One region of the Lysinibacillus sp. Y5S-8 genome, then DNA from elsewhere that is predicted to be linked to it. Evidence: a T-box and tRNA genes for the amino acid it is inferred to sense, from the RefSeq annotation. Region 1 holds a T-box; the other holds one or more tRNA genes.

The links. A T-box is a leader RNA that pairs with one kind of tRNA and senses whether it is charged. The one in region 1 lies ahead of serS (serine--tRNA ligase), so its partner is inferred to be a tRNA-Ser.
Region 2: it encodes a tRNA-Ser, which carries the amino acid that the T-box ahead of serS (serine--tRNA ligase) is inferred to sense. The anticodon was not compared.

The regions. Positions count from the first base shown of each region.
Region 1 is NZ_CP145889.1:29,534-32,750, forward strand. It holds gene V6670_RS00105 (PLP-dependent aminotransferase family protein) at 1-88, opposite strand, end outside; gene pdxS (pyridoxal 5'-phosphate synthase lyase subunit PdxS) at 191-1,075, shown strand; gene pdxT (pyridoxal 5'-phosphate synthase glutaminase subunit PdxT) at 1,077-1,640, shown strand; T-box leader at 1,690-1,905, shown strand; gene serS (serine--tRNA ligase) at 1,982-3,217, shown strand, end outside.
Region 2 is NZ_CP145889.1:4,565,656-4,568,872, reverse strand. It holds gene V6670_RS22470 (AAA family ATPase) at 1-907, shown strand, start outside; gene V6670_RS22465 (RNA ligase family protein) at 928-1,563, shown strand; tRNA gene V6670_RS22460 (tRNA-Ser) at 1,658-1,725, shown strand; gene V6670_RS22455 (coenzyme F420-0:L-glutamate ligase) at 1,778-2,968, opposite strand; gene V6670_RS22450 (LysR family transcriptional regulator) at 3,091-3,217, shown strand, end outside.

The sequences.
Region 1 (3,217 bases):
AAATAATAGCATCCTTAATACCGTTATAAAGTTGATCATAAAGCGGTTTATCACTATCTCTTTCAAGCTGAAATAAAAGCATATCCATGTTGTATAACCTCCTGACCCTATGATTGTTTTGAAAACTGGATATTTTTATATGGTCAATTTCTATTATACTAAACTTCATCATAAAGGTGGAGGTTAGAAAATGAAACAAACAGGTACAGAGTTAGTAAAACGTGGAATGGCAGAAATGCAAAAGGGCGGCGTTATTATGGACGTCATTAATGCAGAGCAAGCAAAAATAGCAGAAGCAGCAGGCGCTGTAGCCGTTATGGCATTAGAAAGGGTACCTTCAGATATTCGTAAGGCAGGTGGCGTTGCACGTATGGCTGATCCCCGTATTGTGGAGGAAGTAATGGCGACTGTAACTATTCCTGTTATGGCAAAGGCACGTATAGGGCATATCGTTGAAGCACGCGTTTTAGAGGCAATGGGGGTTGATTATATTGACGAAAGTGAAGTTTTAACACCAGCAGATGAAGAATACCATTTATTAAAAAGTGATTACACAGTACCGTTTGTGTGCGGCTGTCGTGATTTAGGTGAAGCAGCCCGTCGTATCGGAGAAGGCGCGTCAATGCTACGAACAAAAGGTGAACCAGGAACAGGGAATATAGTGGAGGCAGTTCGACATATTCGCAAAGTAAATGCTCAGGTACGTAAAGTAGTGGGTATGACAGAAGATGAATTAATGACGGAGGCAAAATTACTGGGGGCTCCTTTCGAATTATTAAGAGAAATTAAACGTCTTGGTCGTTTACCAGTAGTAAATTTTGCGGCGGGTGGTGTTGCTACGCCAGCCGATGCTGCATTAATGATGGAGCTTGGAGCTGATGGCGTTTTCGTGGGCTCTGGTATTTTTAAATCCGAAAATCCAGAAAAATTTGCGCGTGCTATTGTGGAGGCGACTACCCACTATAAAGACTATAAGCTAATTGCTGAAATATCAAAAGAGCTCGGTGTACCAATGAAGGGTATTGATATTGCACAGCTTGGGCAAAACGAACGTATGCAAGAGCGAGGCTGGTAAAATGAAACGAATTGGTGTTTTAGCATTACAAGGAGCAGTTCGTGAGCATGTCCAAATGTTAGAAGCGCTTGATTGTGAAGCGGTTTTAGTAAAACAGAAGAAGGATTTAGTAAATCTCGATGGACTTGTATTACCTGGTGGGGAAAGCACGACAATGCGAAAATTGCTGGACCGTTTTGACCTACTAGAGCCAATCCGTGAACTTGCACAGCAAGGTTTACCGGTGTTTGGCACATGCGCAGGATTAATTTTATTAGCCAATCAATTAGTGGATGACGAACCGCATTTAGCAGTTATGGATGTGACGGTAGCAAGAAATTCATTTGGACGTCAGATAGATAGCTTCGAAGTTCAACTGGATATTCCTAAAATAGGTGCACGTATTCCAGCAGTTTTTATTCGTGCACCTCATATTGAAGCGGTAGGTAAAGATGTTGATGTTCTCGCTCAGCATGACGGAAAAATAATTTTGGCGCAAGATGGTCATTTATTAGGTTGTTCGTTTCATCCTGAATTAACAGCAGATATGCGAATTCTTGAATATTTTGTCTCCTCTATGGTATGACTTGCAAAATTTGTTTTCATATAGTACAGTATGGTTAAAATTTAAATAATTGAACACGATGATGGGAAGTAGTAGCAAGCACGTTTTTTTTAGAGAGTCAGCGGTTGGTGGAAGCTGATAAAAGCACTTGTGAATCCGTCCTGGAGTTGCACAGTCGAAGTGAGTGAAGTAGGCTGTAGCCGGCTGAAATGCCGTTATAAAATAAGTGGATTAGGCATACGCCTAGTCAATTAGGGTGGCAACGCGGGTAGCTCTCGTCCCTTTCCAGGGATGAGGGCTTTTTTGTGTTTATTTTGATGCAACAATTTCCCATCATTAAAGAAACTATTGGAGGTATGAATATGTTAGATATTAAACGTGTACGCGATAATTTCGCAGAAATTAAAGAAATGCTATTAACACGTAATGAAGATTTAGGTAACTTAGATGACTTTGAAGGCTTAGATGCAAAGCGTCGTGAATTAATTGCTAAAACGGAAGAATTAAAAGCAGAACGTAATAAAGTATCTGAACAAATTTCAATTATGAAGCGCAACAAGGAAAACGCAGATGAAGTCATTGCTCGTATGCGTCAGGTAGGCGATGAAATTAAAGAATTAGACAATCAATTAAATGATGTAGAAGAGCGCTTTAAAGATATGATGATGCGTTTACCAAACATTCCTCATGAATCTGTACCAGTAGGCACAACAGAGGACGACAATGTTGAAGAATATACTTGGGGCGAAATTCCAGCATTTGATTTTGATATTAAAGCACACTGGGATCTAGCGACAGATTTGAAAATTGTGGATTTTGAACGTGGCGCAAAAGTAACAGGTAGCCGTTTCTTATTCTACCGTGGTCTTGGAGCTCGTTTAGAACGTGCATTAATGACGTTCATGATGGATTTACATGCAGAAGAGCATGGCTATGAGGAAATGCTACCACCTGTTATTGTAAATCGTGATAGCTTAACAGGTACTGGACAGCTTCCAAAATTCGAGGAAGATGTATTCAAATTAGAAGAAACGGATTATTTCATGATTCCAACAGCAGAGGTTCCAGTAACGAACTTCTATCGTGATGAAATATTACCAGCTGAGGCTTTACCACAAGGCTTTGCTGCGTACAGTGCATGCTTCCGCTCAGAGGCAGGTTCTGCAGGTCGTGATACACGTGGTTTAATCCGTCAACACCAATTCAATAAAGTAGAACTAGTTCGTTTTGTAAAACCAGAGGAATCATACGAACAGTTAGAGCTATTAACAGGTCATGCTGAAAAAGTACTGCAATTATTAGGATTACCATATCGTAAACTAAAAATGTGTACAGCCGATTTAGGCTTTACTGCAGCGAAGAAATATGATTTAGAAGTGTGGATTCCAGCACAAAACATGTACCGTGAAATTTCTTCTTGTTCTAACTTTGAGGATTTCCAAGCACGACGTGCAAATATCCGCTTCCGTCGTGAGCCAAATGCAAAACCAGAGTATGTTCACACATTAAATGGTTCAGGTCTTGCCATTGGTCGTACAGTTGCGGCTATCCTGGAAAACTATCAACAAGCTGATGGAAGCGTAGTGATTCCTGAAGTT
Region 2 (3,217 bases), 140 kb from region 1:
TGTGAAACAGCTAGCGAAAAGTGAAAATGCGATTATTCTTTCCAGTGATGCAATACGTCAGGAATTGTTTGGTGATGCCACTAAGCAAAAATCACGTGTAGTCTTTCGCACGTTATATGAGCGTCTGAATGATTTAGTGGCAAAAGGTTATTCTGTCATTGTAGATGCCACCAATATAGAGCGGGAGCGCAGAATGTTTGCACTCCGCAAATTGCCGAGTGCGGTTAAGAAGGAATGCTATTACTTTGATACCCCTTATTCAATCTGTGTAGCCAGAAACCAACGACGGAAGCGGCATGTACCATTATTGGTGATGGAAAAAATGAGAAAGCATCTAGAGTTTCCTACAGCAGGAGAAGGGTTTGATGAAGTGCATATTGTACATGAATCAAGTCCCTATGATATCTCTCGACAGCAATTTGTCTCACTTATACAAAGCCAACCCACTTATGAAGAACTGTTTCAAACACTTCGATCAGTCCCACTTTTTAAAGAAATTTATCATTTCAATCAAGAAAACCCATACCATCAATTTTTACTATGTCAGCATACGTATTTCGTGTTTGCCTATATCAATGAATACTATTTGGAAAGTGATAAACTGGCACTACAATTGGCTGCATTGTTCCATGATGTCGGCAAACCATTTTGCAAAAAATATAAACCATTGCAACAACGATATGGCTATTATGGGCATGAAAATGTATCTGCCCAATTGGTTTGTCATTTTCTTGTAGAGTTGGGCTTTGAAGAGGATTTTGTGTTGAAGGTTGTTCATTTAGTGCAATTTCATATGTTAATCCAGTATGGGGGCGATAAAGGCGGAAGCCAAATTTATCACTTATTAGATGGTGATTTATTAACAAGACTTTATTTCTTCCGAGAGGCAGATCAATTTGCTAAATAAAAAGGAAAGGAAGTGGAATTATGACGAAATTAATGAAATACCCAAGAAGCTTTCATTTACCATGGAGCAGGGGCTATACCCACGATGATAAAGTTGCTAAAAATGTGAATCATTTTATAGGAAAAGAAGTGGTGGTCACTGAAAAACTAGATGGGGAAGGCACTACGCTTTACAAAGACTATATGCATGCCAGAAGCATCCATTCAGCCAATCATCCTTCTAGACATTGGATAAAAACATTTCATGCAAGTTTTGCGTATCGAATTCCTAATGATTGGCGCTTATGTGGAGAAAATATGTATGCGAAGCATTCCATTTATTATCAAGCCTTAACAAGTTATTTTTATTTATTTAGTATTTGGAATGAAGATAATATTTGTTTAAGTTGGGATGAAACAGTCGCTTTTGCAGCCGAGTTAGGTATTGAAACAGTACCCGTTTTATATCGGGGTATTTTTGATGAAGGACAAATAAAACGGACATTTACTGGTAAATCCATTTTTGATGGTGAACAAGAGGGGTATGTGATTAGAAACGTTGCCTCCTTCCATTATGATGATTTTCGCTATAATTTAGGGAAATTTGTGAGACCACAACATGTTCAAACAAGCGATCATTGGCTACAGGAAGAAATGATTCCAAATGGCTTAAAATAAAATGGATCTAACGAAATTACTTTGATCAATGATTAAATAAAAAGGACTGAGAAAAATGTAATACTAAATCGATTACTACAAAATTATATAATATGAGGAAGTGTGCAAGGAATGCATATCCCTTTTGAAAAGGGCTTGCAGGTTCGATTCCTGTCATCCTCACGCAAAGGTAAATAAAAATGAACTCTCATTCCTACACGAGAGTTCATTTTTTTTATTTAGTATAGTTATCGAAGTAACCTTGAATATAAATCATAGGTGTTCCTTTGTCACCTGAGCCAGATGTTAGATCAGATAGCGAACCGATTAGGTCTGTTAAGCGACGAGGTGTTGTTCCTTGTGCAGCCATTTGACCCGTTAAATCTTCATCTTTATTTTGAATGTATTCAGAAATAGCGGCTTTTAATTCTTCACCTCGAAGGTTAGCAAAGTCGTTATCTGCTAAGTATTTCAATTTAACTTCGTTTGGTGTCCCATGCAATCCAGCCGTGAACGCTGGTGAAACAACAGGGTCTGCAAGCTCCCAAATTTTACCCACTGGATCTTTAAATGCACCGTCACCATAAATCATGACTTCTACCGTTTTGCCTGTTGCCTCTTTAATTTTTGCTTGGATTCCATCAACAATCGGCTGACAAGTATGGGGGAATAGTTTTACACTATCCTCTGTCGCTTTGTTAGAGCCAAGAAGACCATATTCTGCATTGAAGCCAGACCCATTAATAGACTCAGCTAAAATATTATCAAGGCTGTAAACTTTTTCAGCACCGTTTGCTGTTAAAATGCGCTTTGTACGGAAGCGTGTATGAATATCACATGTTAATACACTCTTTGTATAATTTAAAATTGTTTTTGGGTTATTAGAGAAGATGACTTCACATTTAGCGCCTTCTGCTTCAATTAACTCTTTATAGTATTCAATATAATCTACACCGGTGAATGTATGTTTTTTGTAGCCAAAATGTTCACGGAATTCAACCTCATTTAATGTATCTGTCCAAGGGTTAATGCCTTTTACATCTAACTCATCAATATCTACAAGGTGATTACCTACTTCATCGGATGGGTAGCTTAGCATTAGTACAACCTTTTTAACACCTTTGGCAATACCACGTAAACAGTTGGCAAAGCGGTTTCGACTTAAAATCGGGAAAATAACGCCGACAGTATCATCGCCGAACTTAGCTGCCACATCTACAGCGATATTATCTATTGTCGCATAGTTACCTTGTGCACGTGCTACAACAGATTCAGTTACTGTGACAATATCACGATCCTCGATTGCATAGCCTTCAATTGTCGCAGCATTTAACACTGTATCTACAACGATTTGTTCAATATTATCGCCTTCGTTAATAATAGGACCACGAAGACCTCTTACAACTGTACCGATTACACGTTCCAACTTAATCTCTCCTCATTCTATCAATCGTAAAGTGAAATAAAATCCATATGATTTTACTATACGCTCCAGTAATGATATAAGTAAAATTAATAGTTCATATAATAGCTATAAGAGGTGCTTATATGATAGGGAAATTAGATTTATATCGTATTTTTAGTGTTGTAGCAAAAAATAATAGCTTTTCGAGTGCGGCTAAGGATTTATATATGACACAGCCTGCTGTTAGTCAGGCAATGATGCAATTGGAGA